Regions from separate parts of the Moheibacter stercoris genome, predicted to be linked through region 2. Evidence: riboswitches for the same ligand, from Rfam matches in the RefSeq annotation. Region 2 holds a riboswitch; the other holds the start of a gene.
What was found. A riboswitch is a leader RNA that binds a small molecule or an ion and turns the genes downstream of it on or off. The one in region 2 is predicted to bind cobalamin.
Positions count from the first base shown of each region.

Region 1 (8,365 bases), on a different contig from region 2:
AATGTATCTTCTTGGTGTTTTTTCACCTCCAAATACCAATACATCATTCTTTTGTGGGGTATTTAATTTGTGGAAAAACAATTTGTGCTTGTCTGTCATTTGAGACAATTCGCTACCTTCTGGTTTATCATAACTTGAATAGTAGAATCCTTCATTTCCTTTCCAAGCAATTCCACTAAACTTCACATCGCGCAAAGTATCTCCTACTTGTTGTTTGTCGCTTGTACGAATCACAATTACTTTTCGCCAGTCAGAACCTCCTTCCGAAATTTGGTAGGCACATAAACTTCCATCTTTGCTAAAGTTGATACCAGCCAAAGAAGTTGTTCCGTCTTTTGAGAATTTATTGGGATCGATGAAAATTTCTTCTTTTCCTCCCTCCAATTGACGATACAAAACAGATTGTTGTTGCAATCCATCATTTTTAAAGAAATAAGTATACTTTCCTTCTTTGAATGGAGCCGAAATCTTTTCATAATTCCACAAATCTGTTAACTGATCTTTGATTTTGTTTCGGAAAGGAATCTTGTCCAAATAGTCAAAGGTTACCTTGTTTTGGTCCACCACCCATTTTTTGGTGTTTTCAGCCAAATCATCTTCCAACCAACGATATGGGTTGGCTACTTTGGTTCCAAAATATTCATCAACCTGATTTCCTTTATCGGTCTTTGGATATTTCCCATTAAAATCTTGCGCATTCACACTCATACAAAATGCAAGGTTTGCTAAAATTAGGATTCTTTTTTTCATCTTTTTGTTACAAATTTTAAGAATTCAGAGGTGGAATTTTCCTTTTCAAAATTCAAATAAAGTCAAATTTATAAATTAAAAACTTACTTTTGACCTATGATTTGGGAGAAAATAACCGGACACGAGAAAATAAAAGAGAAACTCAAAGAATCTATTGCAAATGAACGCGTTAGTCATGCGCAGTTATTTTCTGGTAATAATGGATGGGGAGCACTAAGTTTAGCGATTGCGTACGCGGGTGAAATTTTAGCATCTGAAAAAGGTGAATCCATCAAACAAAAGGTTTCCACTTTGCAGCATCCCGACATTCATTTTACGTTTCCGGTGACTTCAACCGAAAAAATCAAAACTCCTACCAGCAATCAATTTTTCAAAGAATGGAGAGAATTTATTCTCGAAAACCCATACGGAAGTTTGTACGATTGGCTGGAATTCAATGAGGTGGAGAAAAAGCAAGGCGCCATCAATGTGCACGAAGCCCAAGAAATTGTGAAGTTTCTTTCCTTGAATAGTTACGAAGGAAGTTACAAATTCAACATCATTTGGTTGCCCGAAATGATGAACGATGCGACCGCCAACAAATTATTGAAAGTGTTGGAGGAACCGCCTAAAAAAACGATTTTTTTATTGGTGACGGAACGTGAAGATCTTTTGTTGCCAACGATTATTTCACGATGTCAATTGGTGAAATTGAATCGTTTAAGCGATGAAGAAATTGCCCAATTTTTAATAGAATCCAAAGGATTACCTGAATTGGATGCGAAACGAATTGCCTTGGCTTCCAATGGAAATTTAGACATTGCCTTGAAAAACATCGATTCGGCCAATGAAGAATTTGAATCTTATTTTGTTCAATGGGTACGAAATGCTTTCATGGCAGCAAAAAATCCGTCTGTATTGAAAAATTTGGTGAGTTGGTCCAATGAATTGAGCGGATGGCCAAGAGAAAAACAGAAACAATTTTTGAATTATTGTTCTGAAATATTTCGTCAAGCTTTATTGAGAACCTATCAAGCCGAAAATTTAGTTTTCATGAAATTAGGCGCTGAAGGATTTAATTGGGAAAAATTCACACCCTTTATTCATGGAGCAAACATTGAAGATCTTTTACAGGAAATCAATGAAAGTTCGTATCATATTGAACGAAATGCCAATGCGAAAATCGTTTTGCTCGATCTATCGATCAAATTAACCCGACATATTCATAAAAAATCGGCATAAAAAAAGACCCAACTTATGGGCCTTTTTTCTATTTCCAGATTGAATTATTGTGGTTTGAAATTCAATTTCATTTTCAACTTTTGACCTTCTGCTATGATGTCCATGTTCATGGTTCCATCTTTGGTCAAACCGCTGTTTCGATCAAGTGTATAAGATCCCGTAAATTTTCCAAGATTAGCACCAGAAGAGTCCGTTAAGTCTCCATCTGTATCAATGACCACATCATTGGCTGTAATTTTATTGACCGTCATTTTCATGTTCATGTTTCCAGTTCCTTGCATAGGACGAGTGGCCTCCCAAGAATCACCTTCTCCAACAGGACCTTCTGGTAATGGAATTGAGAATGAACCAAAGTCACCGGCTTGTCTTACATCGATATTTCCAGGCATCACAAAATCTGAAATCATCCCACGATCATTCATTTTCATCGACATTGGCTTGTCCAAAAATGTCTTGAATTGTTCATGCATCATAGAACCCATTGGATCACTTCCTGGGTTTTCTGAATCGTATTTCATTTCCATACCACCAGCACTCATGTCCATTTTGATGGATTTATAGTTCATGTTGTAGGTATAGACATCTTCTACTTTCTCTGAAATGTTCACATCAACCTTAGCCACCATATCCATGGACATTTTTTGATCACCTTCCGATGAAACATTCATGGTCATAAGCGTATTTTGGCTATCGCCCACTTTGGGTTTCAAGCGAATGAGCACTTTATCCCCAATGCCATCTGAGCTTACTGTTTCAATGGATTGTTCATCACTTGGAGAGCCTTCGGGAGCGTTTTTACAGCTTTGTGTGCTAAGTAAACTTACTCCGAGTAAGACAAAAAATAGTTTTTTCATTGTTGTTTAGTTTAAGTGTACAATATACAACGAAACAAAAAACCTCGAACAAAAATTCGAGGTTTCTTATAATTTCTTTTGAATTTAATTAGTCGTTGAACGCAAATCCGTTGGGTAATTTCCCTACTTCATAACTGTTCAATAAGGCTCCAGAAGTTGAAAATACATGAACTTTTCCGTTGGACGAATAATCCATTGCATCTCCAACATAAATTTTTCCATCATTTACATCAAACCCATAAGCACCATAAATTCCATTTGTTCCCATAGTAATAATCGGTGAACTTGGTAAAGTCGTCGATGTAAGATTTGTTCTAAAAATTTTATCATCAATGGTGTAAAACAATTGGTCGTTTTCTTCTACCAAATTTGCAGGATGCTCTGCTGGTGCAAAGTTCAATACAGTTTCTACTTGATGATTGGTTGAATTAATCACATACAATCCTCCCAAAGTTTCATCTTGCGTCCACGCAGGTTTTCCGCCACACAACACATAGATTTTTCCATTTTCTTCTTCGATGGAATTTGGAATATCTCCAACTGGAATCGTCGTTTGAACCGAATTCGTAGCCGAATTGATTACCGTAATGGTATTTCCAGTTCCCCAGCCGCCAGCATGAGCCACATAAATTTTCCCATTGGTTTCTTCCAATTTTTCGGGTCCTTCTGCCACTGGAATTGTGGATTCAACCGAATAATTAGACAAATTGATCACAGCAATAAAATCATCATTGGCATCGGCTGGATTTCCCCAATTGGACACAAATCCTTTTCCGTTTTCAATCACCATATATCGAGGACTTGCCAAACCTGTTGAAACCGTACCCAACTTTTGAAACGTATCGGCATCTACCACCTCAATCGTCCCAGAACCACTCAAAATGATATAGGCTTTGTCATCATCCAAGTAAATGCTTTGCGCTGTATCGCCCAAAAGCCCACCATTTACTGCCTCAAAAATATCGTTTTGCAATTGACCATTTTCATGCAAAAAGCTCACACTCGCATTGGAGCTTCCCATGTTTCCTTCATTCAAAATAAAAACCCCGTTTTCAAAATCGCCTAAAATTGGGTTATTTGAAGAAGAATCATCGTCGCTACTACATGAAGTAAAAAAAACAGATGAAACTGTGATTCCTGCTAGTAAAATTTGATTAAGTCTATTCATTTTTAAAAATTTATATCGATTGTTATGTTATAATTTCTTCCTGGCATTGTTCTGTTTTCTACATTTTGATACACCTCATCCAAAAGGTTTAAGATTTGAAAACCAATTCGATATTGTTTAGTTTTTCCAATACCATAGTTTATTCCCATATTCGACAAAGAATATCCGTCCAACTCATCTCTATTTCCTGAATCTGTATACACAGAACCATTGTACATAAATTGATAAAAAGCCGAAATTCCCTTCCAAGAATACCCAACTGAACTTGTGAATTTGTGATAAGGCACATAGATCAATTGTTTGTCGGTAGCTTTGTTTTTGGATTCTGTATAGGCGTAAGATGCGTTAAACTCTAGACGATGATGATGAAATTTTTGATCGTACTTAAGGTTTGATTCCAATCCCCAAATACTTACTTCTCCTAAATTTTCTGGAACTGACAAAGAGCCACTTGGAACCCATTGAATGTAATTTTCGATCGAATTTTGATACGCAATCAATCCAAAGCTTAAGTTTTTCAATCGAAATTGATTGGCTAATTCATATTGAACCGAAGTTTCAGGATTCAAATTTTCATTTCCTGAACCTGGCCAAAACAGATCATTGAACGTAGGCATTCGGAAATTTTTGGAGGTATTCAATCGCAATTCGTACCATTGAGTCGGATTGTATTTCAATCCCAAAGCATACAAAAATGGCGAAGTATACACATCTGATAATTCTTGTCTGAGACTTGCTTCGTACAGAATTTTGGATGAAATGCGATGTTTCATTTGAAAAGATGCTGAACCAATTTGACGTTTCGCAAAGTCAATTTTAGAAGTTTGAACTTCTGTATGTTGTGCCTCCAAATTCAAATTGAACCAGAGATTTTTCCAATGATAGCCCAAATCGTATTTCAGCATATAGGTTTTTCCATCACCTTTTTCTGAATAGCTGGATAGCGAATGAGGAAAATATTCAAATTTTTCTCCGAGATAAATTCCTTTCAAATTCGACTGAAATTTTCCCAATTTCGAATCCCATTCTAGCATAGATTTGGTCGAATAATCTTCGTATTTAGAAGGTTGTGCATTGGCCGAAATAAGAGAAAAATTCCGATCTGAATCCGAAATATTTCCATACCATTTTAATATGTTTTTGGAATTTAACTTGTAGGCTGTCGCGACGCTTAAATACTGATGGTAAAATTGTCCATTTCGGTTGTTTCGGTTTTGCTCTGCAATTTTAAAATCGTTGTCCGAACCATTTCGTCCAAATTGAAAATTCAAACTAATCTTTTCATCGGAATATTTCGACTGAAAATTCAATCCATATCGATTAAAACTTCCATAATTGGCCAAAATTTGATTCTCAAAACCTTTTCGAAAGTTTAATTCGTTGTTGAGATGAATGCTTCCACCGATTGCGCTACTTCCATAAGCTACCGAACCACCTCCAGATTTAATAACAAGTTGATCTGCCGAATGTATATTCAAAACATTGAAATCTGCTTGTCCCAAAAAGGAAGAATTCACATTGACTCCATTCCAAATAACTGCTGTATGCGATGCCGACGTTCCACGAAAAGAAGGAGAAGAAACCATTCCTGCACCATTTTCTTTGAAGTAAATGGACGAATTGAACTGCAACAAATCTGTCATGCTGGACGTATGTTGATTCAAAATCGAATCTGACAAAATCGTTTTGGTTTGGGTTTCCACAAATTGCACCAAATTTCGATCTGAAATTACGGCTTCGTCTAACTGAACTGTTTCCTCTTGTGCCTGCAGAAAATGACATCCTACCAAAAAACACATCACTAAAATTTTCTTTTTCATGGTGTTTGTTGCTTTTCCGCCGAAAGCAATAAATTTTATGTTTGTCCATTTGGCAGGTCTCCTGGCTCGTTCTTTCCCTTCCCATACGCCGCGGCGCACAGTGGTTTGTAGTAATTTTTGAACTTACAGTTGCGGGGACAGCTCCGGATTTTAACCGGATTCCCTTTTCATCCCGACTGAATCGGAACACCAAAATGGACGACAAAGTTAAGGATTTATTCCAATCAATTGTAGAAACTTCGGTTTTCCACCTTGCGAAAATGATGTTTTTCGCTACATTTGTTTCACGTATAAATTTTCGAAATTATGGACGAAAGAACAATAGGATTAATGAGTTATATTGGCCCAATAGGCTTAGTTGTGGCAATTTTGATGGACAAAATCAAATCTGATTTCACCAGATTTCACATTCGCCAAAATATTGGTATAAGTTTAACAGCTATTGTGATTTATACGCTAAGTATGTTCATTGGAAACATTAGCGGACTTTTAGGATTTATGATTTTATTAACGGGAATTCTGCCTTTGTTAATGTGGATCATCGGAATTATGGGAGCCGTAAACGGTGAGAAAAAATTGTCTCCTATTTTGGGAGAAAAGTTTCAAGAGTGGTTCAAAACAGTTTAATTATATTTCAATACCAACAAAAATTCAACAATATGGAAGTACATTCAGAAATCCCTCAACAACCCAATACAAATCAAAAATCAGACAAAAAATTGGTGGCTGGAATCCTTGCTATATTATTAGGTGGCTTTGGCGTTCACAAGTTCTTTTTGGGTTATACCAAAACAGGAATTATTCAATTGATTTTAGGTCTGATGTGCGGAATTGGCGCCATAATTGGCATCATTGAAGGAGTTTTATATTTGACTAAATCTGATGAAGAATTTGAGGAAACTTACGTTCGAAATCAAAAAGAATGGTTTTAATAATCACATAAAAAAACACCTTAATTGAGGTGTTTTTTATTTCTATAAAGTTTGATTTTCTTTATTTCAATAAGAACTTCTTGGAATGCGATTTCCCTTGATTGTCCTTGAAAACAGCAATGTAATAGCCAGAAGGAATTCCTTGTAAAGAAATTCTTCCCGAAGCGTTTAGTTGATTTTTACTCAATACATTTCGAGCAGAACTATCGTAAATTGCCATTGAATTCAACGATTTATTAGATGAATTGAATTGGTAAATCAAATCCCTGTTTTGAACAACGATTTGAATATCTGTTTTGTTCAATTCTTGCGTTGACATGGTTGAAACTTTGGCAATTTCGATGACAAATTCCAATGCCAATTTTACAAATTTCACCGAGTGTGAAGCATCATTGTTCATGGCTGCAAACGTATCTTCTTCGGAATGCACAAACGGATTATGTTCACCAAAAGAAGATTCAAATGGAAAAGAAGCCAAATAGCCATTTTCGGTCCAGCTCACATGGTCGGAACAGCCGTATCCACAAGCTGTGGTTCCATAGGTAATTCTATGCTCGCCTGTACTATTGTAATGTTCCATCAATTCCACCCAAAATAAATTCAATTCAGAAGAAGTAAACTGTGCATCATTAATCAATCCTACATCTACAGACGATCCATTGTAATTCGTCATATCGAATTGAGCCATCGCCACAACATTTTTGTTTTGATTGTTATATTGCGTCGCAATTTCATTGGATCCTACCAAGCCAATTTCTTCTGCTGCATAAGCCATAATTTGAACCGTACGTTTCGGATGAAAATTTTTGGCAAGTAAAATGCGCAAAGTTTCTGTCATCGTTGCAATCCCAGACGCATTGTCATCGGCTCCAGGAGCATTGGTTTGAAGCGACCAATCCCCACTATCCAAATGGCCTCCAATCACCACAATTTCATTGGGCACTTCCGTTCCTGGAATGGTTAAAATTACAGAACGTTGTTGGGTTAATTGATGTTGAAACAATTCTACGGTTATATCTTCCCGATTGGCAGCTTGGGCCATTTCTTGCCATTTTTCTTTTAAATCCAATGCTGCTTGCCTACCAGAAGATGTTGTATGAAAACGAGAGCCATAATTTTCTAGCTCCAAAATGGTATTGCCTAAATTTTCTTGACTTACCATGCCCAAAACTTCATTGACAAACATATCTTCGGTAATGGTGAAATCCAAAATATTGAATTTCTTGGGCGCATTTTTCGTTAACGCCTGAACTGCATCCTGCGCATCAGTCCTATAAATATAACCTGGTCCGTGTAAATTGCCTGATTTTAAAGAAGGAGCCAATTGGTGTTGAATTTGAACGGCAGAAACATTCCCTTCGGTTGCTAAAATTACAATTCCAGACGGATGACTAGATTGAAGGGACAAAGCACTTTCGTGGGTCATTGTGGCATACACCCAATCGCTCGATTGAGCGAATAGTTGAGCCGATAATGCCAATAGCATTATCGATTGGATAAATTTTCTCATTTTGCTGTGTGTTAATAATTTAATGAGAAACGAATGTACGTAATATTTTTATTGATTTCTAGAAATTTCTGCTCGTAAAAGGTTTGGATTGAGGTGATTTCCTCTGGTAA
Region 1 is NZ_JBEPMO010000001.1:160,778-169,142, forward strand. Features, by position in the region: gene ABID46_RS00725 (prolyl oligopeptidase family serine peptidase) at 1-750, opposite strand, end outside; gene ABID46_RS00730 (DNA polymerase III subunit) at 847-1,971, shown strand; gene ABID46_RS00735 (DUF6263 family protein) at 2,016-2,825, opposite strand; gene ABID46_RS00740 (YncE family protein) at 2,914-3,993, opposite strand; gene ABID46_RS00745 (TonB-dependent receptor plug domain-containing protein) at 3,996-5,813, opposite strand; cobalamin riboswitch at 5,848-6,023, opposite strand; gene ABID46_RS00750 (DUF4870 domain-containing protein) at 6,120-6,440, shown strand; gene ABID46_RS00755 (TM2 domain-containing protein) at 6,473-6,745, shown strand; gene ABID46_RS00760 (M20/M25/M40 family metallo-hydrolase) at 6,807-8,255, opposite strand; gene trmB (tRNA (guanosine(46)-N7)-methyltransferase TrmB) at 8,267-8,365, opposite strand, start outside.
Region 1: another riboswitch for cobalamin. It lies ahead of ABID46_RS00745 (TonB-dependent receptor plug domain-containing protein); the one in region 2 lies ahead of ABID46_RS06015 (TonB-dependent receptor plug domain-containing protein).

Region 2 (8,365 bases):
TGCATCTTTGATAAAAACCTTAATCTTGTTAACACAATCTGCTAAATCTATAACCTCTTCATCGATATATGGTATAGCAGGAGTAGCCATAGATAAGACTTTTTCTAAATTTTTCACAATTTCTCCATCAGTCCAATAATCATCATATTTTATAACCTCTAAAATTTTATTAAAAATATTGGATCCTAATTCAGCTTCAACACCATCCCATAAACTAACCATCGATTGACCGACTTTACCATCTACACCCCAATCAATAGAGGATCCTGCACCAGTAAGCAAAACAAGATTTTCAAATTGATGGTTTAAAGTTTTGGAATACTTATTTCTTTTAGTTGCAACAGCATAATCAATTCTATTTTCTGTACTTTCTTTAAAATCATGCTCTTTACCATCAATAAAAACTTTTATGTCATCTTGATTTGAATCATCATAAGCTACAGAACTTTTATTATTTAGTAGAATTTGTTTCATTATATTTTATATTTAAAATAATATTATTATTGAATCAATTTCTCAATTTCTTCCAAAGTAGATTCAATAAGTTGTGAGTAATTATCACTTAAAAACTCTGAATACGATAATGTTTGAACATTATAAGTGTCTATTACAACACAATTATCCGTTGAAATTTGAAAATTGTCTGAGAAGTTTTCTTTCAAACTTCTATATAGCATTTCACAAAACATTGATAATTCAGATTTTTTATAACCATTTTTTTGGGGTAAAAGCCAAACTGCCCCAGCATACAATTTATCTTTATGTTGAAAACTGTAAACATATTGAGGAGTAACTTCAATCGGAAAACCTCTTATAGTAAGTATTTTTTTACCTCGTGGAATTTTTTCAGTATTTACATTACTATTCGGTAAAACATCTTTATGATTGAAATCTTTGAATGCGATTAAAATATCAATGTTTTTTTGATACATTGATTTGGTTTTTTTTTGATCAGTAGCTAAAAGCCGATTTGTTAAATCATTAATTTTATAATCTAACAAATTTTTGTTGTCTTGTTTAAAAACTTGGTAAATGCAACTTGTGCTTGTTGTCCAATAATCACCACCGCCACTATCTTCTTCCGTTTTTTTCTTTTCTTTAGGAATTCTAGTTTTTAATTTTAGCGCAAAATTCTTTTTGCTTTTTTCGGTTAATTTCCTGTGGAATTCAACCAATTCTTTCACCTTGATTTTTTGCATTAGAGGTAGTTGTAAACGTTTGAAATAGAGTAATTCAAAAATAGGAAGATATACCATTAAATACTACAGAAAGATATTAACATTTTATTCTAACATTTTGTTTTGCTTGAATTTAGTGAGAATAAAATATTTTATACGTTATAATTTCGTATTATTATAATCCAATTCAAAAATTACTAAAAACTACTAAATGAATTTTTTTAAAAAACTATTTTCAGGCAAGTCTCATAATCAGGATGAAAACAAAAATCGAGTACCTTTAAAAGAAGTCTACACCGAAGACTATCATGCCAAAAGATACCTAGAAGAGAAGCTTGACAAAAGCAATGAACTAGTAGATGGCTCTTTGAAAATGCTCAAAAGTTATTTTATTGACACCCAAACCGAGGAACCCATTGTAGAACCTATTAATCATCCTAAAAATATAGATGCCGCTGTGCAAGAGGGCATGGGTTTTTATCGTTATTGTAAACTTTTTGAGCAAGAAGATAAACAAATAGGATTAACCTTGACAATGGCTTTTTCCTTTTACATGGTTGAAAACTTTGGTTTCGTTTTATACAAAGATAAATCGCCTGAATATCCTTTGAGATTTATGACCTTGCAATTCAACAATGACGGTGGTGTTATTTCACTCTATCCTTTTGAATATTCCTTAAAAGTTTTAAATGGTGAAGCAAGTTTTAATGAACTTGTCGAAAAAGTCAAAAATAATCTTCAAACAATCCCAACCGCATCTGAGTTTTTGGATAAACTTAAAGAGGATTTATTTAATTGATGATAAAAAAAATTATCACTTTATCGAAACCAATTCAAAATTCATTTCTTTGGAGTACCTCAATTTCACCACACAACCATAACTAACTTGTATCTTAAAAGCATTGTTCAATGGAATTTCCAAAATGTGACTTAGAATACTCCGTATATTTCCTGCGTGGGTGAAAATGGCAGATGTCGTCGGCCCTATAGATAATAGATCTTGAAGAAATTCAACCGTTCTTTTTTGCAATTCAATAAAATTCTCACCATTGGGTGGCGAAACTTGAACAAAATCATCCATCCAATTGTTGAGTTCATCTTGTGGAATGTCCTTCCAGTTTTGAAGTTCCCACTCACCGAAATTCATTTCCATCAATCGAGGATCGATTTCTATTTGAGAAGAAAATTCCTTAGCAAGTTTGGTACATCGTTGCAAAGGACTCGAATAGACTGCATCAAAGGTTTCGGGTAATTTTTCACGAATGAATTCTAATTCTGACGAAAAAATATTCATATCCACCTCCAAATCGGTCTGGCCATAGCAAATTCCTTTAGCAACGGCTGGCGTTGTATGTCGGATCAAATAAATTTCCATAGCATATAACTAACGATCAAAATAACGACTTCATTGATTTGTTGTGCCGCCCCTAAACAATCGCCCGTATAGCCTCCAATCCATCTTTTGAAATAAGATTTCAAATAAGTGGTGACCAAAAAGACAGGAACGAGCAAAAGCAAAAAGTAAAAAGATCCTGTCAAGAGAAAGGCAGGTATCACCCAAATAGAAGCCATTAAAAAGTTTTGGATGCTTAGTTTTTTGGCAATGGGTTTGGATTTGCTCAATTCGTCTTCTCGTACATATTCATCCGTAAACATAATATACACTGCTGTAAATCGACTCAAAACACTTGCTAGAAATATTGTAATGATCGCATTCCAAATGTTCAATTCTACAAGTTCCACTAAAATGAAAAATTTAATGAGAATCAGAAAAACAGTCCCAATCACACCATAAGCTCCCGATTGGCTGTCTTTCATGATGTCGAGAATCTTTTGTTTGGTCCATCCGCCACCAAAACCATCGCACATATCAGCGAAACCATCTTCGTGAAATGCTCCTGTTATAAAAATAGAAGTTACCATGCCCAACAAAACCGCAATCGTGGTTGGTAAAATGAATTGTGTTGTATACAAAACAGTCACTACACCCAAGGCCACAATCCATCCAATTAGTGGAAAATAGCGTGTTGCTTTGTTTAGGTATTCTTGCGAATGATCAACCCATTTCGGACAAGGAATTCGTGTATAAAACATCAAAGCGGTGAAGAAAATTTGAATTTCGTTTCGCATCGCTTTAATCTTTATTGCTTACACCCGCCGACTCAAAATCGGACATCTCATTGAAAAATTTGATGGCGCTTTTAATCAACGGAAAAGCCAAGGCACAACCCGTTCCCTCTCCCAGTCTCATATCTAAATGAAGCAAAGGTTTCGCACCTAAAAAATCCAACATTCTTTGATGACCTTGTTCATCGCTTTGATGACAAAAAATCGCATTGTTTTGGATGTTGGGCTCAATTGATTTTGCACATAAAAATGCTGCGGTTGCAATAAATCCATCGACCAAAATCAACATATTGTGCTGATAACTTCGCAACATCGCTCCACAAATTTGCGCAATTTCAAATCCGCCAAAGGTTTGCAAAGCTTCCATAGGATTTTTGGGATGTGGATGATTGTTTTTGGCTTGTTGCAAAATGCGGACTTTATTTGCCAATCCTTCTTGAGATAATCCCGTTCCTTTTCCAATGCATTCTTCCAAAGGGAAATTCGTCAAAACATTCATCAGCATAGAGGCAGACGATGTATTTCCAATTCCCATTTCCCCAAAACCTATGCAATTGGAACCGTTTTGAAATACAATGTCCACTTGCTTTCCGGCCAATTCAAAACATTTCTCCAATTCTTCCTGCGTCATCGCAGGCGTATGAAGAAAATTATGGGTTCCTTTTCGAATTTTAGAATTGATTAAATCTTCGTTCTCTTCGAAATCAAAATTCACTCCCGCATCAATGATTTTTAAATCGATTTGATGTTGTCGACAAAAAACGTTGATCGCAGCTCCTCCTCTCAGAAAATTTTTCACCATCTCAGCCGTTACCGATGATGGATAACTACTTACACCCGATTCTGTGATTCCGTGATCGGCAGCGAAAACCAAGTGAGTGGGTTTCTGAATTTTGGGCTTCAATGTTTTTTGGACCAAACAAATTTGTTTAGCAAGGGATTCCAAGATTCCCAATGAACCCAAGGGTTTGGTTTTGAAATCAATTTTATGTTGAATGGCTTGTTCTAAATTCTCCATCTATTTAAGCCAATTCTTTTTTAGACAATGCTGGAATTTGTTTTTGTGCAAACGCAAACGTTCCAAATAAAACAGCTGAAAACAATAAATTTCCAATTAATGTTCCTTTGAAAAATGGAATTGCTGCTAGATAACAAGCGACCAAGCCTTCGGATGTTTTTGGATACATGGTTCCTGACATCCAAACCCCAAAATTGGACACCAAAAAGAAAATTATACTTGCCAAGAATGCTCCCGAAACGACACGTTGAATGTTGACTTTTTTGAATAGAAAGATTCCCATCAAAACAATCAGTAAATAACTTCCATACTGCCAATAAAATCCTTCGTAAAACCAGGTAAATTCCGGATAATAACTTGCGTACACCATGTTGTTGAGAAACAAATCACTTACCCAAGTAGTTAGTATGGGAATTAAATAGGCTTGCCATTTATGTGTGAAATAGGCTGCACCAAAAAGACCAATGGCCCCAAGTGGTGAAAAGTTGGGCATATGAGGAATCAATCGACTAAAAGCAACGATGACAATCATAAGACAAAGAATTCCAAAGCGTAGATGAATTGTTTTTTGCATACTATACTAATTTTATTTTTACTACTAAATGTTCTTCAACACCTTTAGCAATCGTAATAGTACACAAAAGAATAGGCCAATAATACCTTAATTGACCTGTTGACTTTTAGCTTCAATCCACGAAAGCATTGTCGTTATAAGATGAGGCAGGTCTCCTGACTTGTACCATTTTGCACACCTTCCCATACGCCTAGACGAACAGTGGTATTTTATGCAAAACATAGGGTACTTACAGTTGCGGGACAGTTTGTGATTTGCACACAATTCCCTTTTAATTTACAGTAATGTAAAACCTTATCGTTTAAAGAAGATATTGAAAAGAACGAATGAGTCGCAAATATAAGGTATTTTTGACTTAAACGAACATAAATACTGCATCTACAAAGGATTTAAAACAAGTTAGAATGCTAACTTAAAGTTAATTTCAACATTTTCCTCTTAGTTTCAAATTACAATTGCATACTTTTGCCAAAGTTTTGGTGCCCAAAATTTCAAAATTTGGGTTAAAAGGGAATTCGGTAAAAGCCGAAGCTGTCCCCGCAACTGTACGTTCATCAAAAGAGCTTTACTACAATCCACTGTACAATTATCGTATGGGAAGGAAAAAAGCTGAACAAGCCAGGAAACCTGCCAAAATAAGTTAATTTTTATTTTTTGCTTTCGGTGGAAAAGCAAGATAAGTATATGTACAAAGCACTTATTATTTGCTTTTACGTATTGGGGATGCAATACGTATGCGCTCAGGACGATACTATTTACCTGCAAGAGGCTATTTTGTTGGGCAAGAACCCTATTGAACAATCTCAAACGCAATCTGAAATAGTTTTATCGGACTCGATTCTGAAACGAAATCAACCTTCCTTAACCAATGTTTTGAATCTAAATACTTCTATCTATTTCAAAGAAAATGGAGTAGGAATGGTTTCCTCACCTTCTTTTAGAGGAACTACGGCCTCACAAACCATTGTTTTGTGGAATGGCATAAATATCAATTCTCAAACAACGGGTCAAACCGATTTCAATACGGTGAATGTTAGGGGTTTTGATCAGATAAAAATTAAAGGTGGAGCAGGAAATGTAGCAGAAACCAATAATGCTGTTGGCGGAAGCATCGAATTGATCAATGATTTGGCGTACAACCAAGGTTTTAATGCTGAAATCAATGCGAAATATGGAAGTTTCAATACGTATTCGACGACCATCAATACGAAATATTCGTCGGAAAACACAAGTTTGAACTTAGGTTTAAGTCGTTATGCTTCTGACAATGATTATACATTTTCCAATCAAACTTCTCGAAAAAATAGCAATGGACAATTTTACAATCAAAATCTAAGTTTGGGTGTGGGGCACAAATTGGATTCAAAAAACAGGCTTCGATTCTTGGGGAATCTTTTTCAAGCCAATCGTCATTTATCTGTAATAAATCCATTTGAAACCAAAAAGAAATACGAAGATTTCAATACGAGAAGTCTTGTTCATTGGGATTCCAAACAGAAAAAATTCTCAACCGACTTTAAGATTGCGTATTTGACTGAATCCTACAAATACTTTGAATCTTTAAATAGCGACAACTATGAGCCAGGAAAAGTCCAAACATTCACGTCTAATTTTAAATTGAGTTATCAGGCTAGGCAAAACCTTCGCCTCATTGCATTTTTAGAATACATACGCAATGATGGATTTAGCGGTACGTCTATGCAAGATCAAAGAAGACACATTGGCTCCATGTCCATTTCGGCTCAACATTGGGTAAATTCAAAATTCTATTATGAACTAGGCATTCGACAGGAATTAAGTGAATCCTATGGAAATCCAATCCTTTATTCATTGGGTGGAAGATTAAAATTGACTGATTTTTATGCCATTCGTTTCAATGGATCGAAAAATTTTAGAATTCCTACTTACAATGATTTGTATTGGCCAGGAGCAGGAAACCCCAATTTAATTCCCGAAACTTCCTATCAAGTTGAACTAACCAATGAAATCAAAACCAAGCCTGTTTTCTTCACATTTACCTTCTACCACAATTGGGTTGAAAATCTCATCAGATGGATTCCCAATTCAGGCGTTTTAGGAGGGATATTTTGGAAACCAGAAAACATAGCCAATGTTCATATTTACGGGTTGGAGGCCAATTTACAAGCAAAAAAATCAATTCAAGATCACCATTTCTCTTTGAATTCAACCTATGGTTATACCGTTTCAAATGATCAAAATTTGGATAAACAACTTGTTTATGTTCCTTATCACAAAGCAACTGCAACCCTTACTTACGCTTGGAAAAATCTTTCTTTGTATTATCAGTTTTTGTTCAATGGAAAAGTATTTACCACTACTCGAAACGAATCGGAACACCAACTTCCTCATTATTTTCTTTCCAATATTGGACTAGATTATCGTTTTGGAACCAAAAAACAATTTACAATCGGCACAGAACTATTGAACCTTACCGATTATGCATATGAAACTGTCCAAGCTCGACCAGCTCCAGGACGTAACATTCACTTTTTTATCAATCTTACATTATAAACAATGAAAACAAGCAATCTTTCTATCGTTTTTTTATTTCTACTAGTGATTTTTTCCTGTAATAGTGACGATTCAACTCAAACCCCAATTACTGAAGGAAATTATGCCAATGGAGTATTTGTACTCAGTGAAGGCGGATATACCTACAACAATGCCTCTTTGGCTTTTATTCATTCCAATGGCGAAATTGAGAATGATATTTTCCACGCAGTAAATGGTCGTAGTTTGGGCGATGTAGCACAAAGTATGAATTTTCACAAGGACTTTGGGTATATCGTAGTCAACAATTCAAACACAGTGGAAGTTGTCAATCCTACGACTCTTGAATCCATAACAACTATTGGAGGAGATTTTCACAATCCACGATACATCAGTTTTTATAATGGCAATGCTTATGTTTCCAATTGGGGAGATGGAAGCAACCCAACCGATGACTTTATTGCTGTGGTTGATTTGGATTCATTTGAAGTAACCGAAAAAATATCCGTTCCTCAAGGTCCTGAAAGACTTATTGCTTATGAAAATACTTTGTACGTAGCACAAAGAGGAGATTATAGTTACGGAAATACCCTTACAAAAATCAACCTAAACAACCATACTATTTCGGGTTCTATCACGGTGGCAGATTACCCAAATGGATTGGAAATTCACGGCAATCATTTGTTTGTTTTATGTAGTGGATACCAAGATTGGAGCGGCATTGACTATTCGAGCAATGGAGCTTTGTATAAAATCAATTTAGAAAATAGTGAAATCCTGGATCAAATAAATTTCACGGAAGGTATGCGTCCCAATCATTTGCAAATTGAAAATCAATCGCTCTATTATACAATTGGTAAAAACATCTATAAAACATCTACGAACCATTTTGAACATCCAAGCACACCTATACGAAATGTAGAAAATGATGGTGTTGAAATCCTCTATGGTTTCAAT
Region 2 is NZ_JBEPMO010000005.1:84,695-93,059, forward strand. Features, by position in the region: gene ABID46_RS05980 (SIR2 family protein) at 1-474, opposite strand, end outside; gene ABID46_RS05985 (hypothetical protein) at 501-1,199, opposite strand; gene ABID46_RS05990 (hypothetical protein) at 1,390-1,977, shown strand; gene cobC (alpha-ribazole phosphatase) at 1,993-2,553, opposite strand; gene ABID46_RS06000 (adenosylcobinamide-GDP ribazoletransferase) at 2,538-3,308, opposite strand; gene cobT (nicotinate-nucleotide--dimethylbenzimidazole phosphoribosyltransferase) at 3,313-4,323, opposite strand; gene ABID46_RS06010 (DUF6580 family putative transport protein) at 4,328-4,897, opposite strand; cobalamin riboswitch at 5,026-5,209, opposite strand; cobalamin riboswitch at 5,358-5,546, shown strand; gene ABID46_RS06015 (TonB-dependent receptor plug domain-containing protein) at 5,582-7,429, shown strand; gene ABID46_RS06020 (YncE family protein) at 7,433-8,365, shown strand, end outside.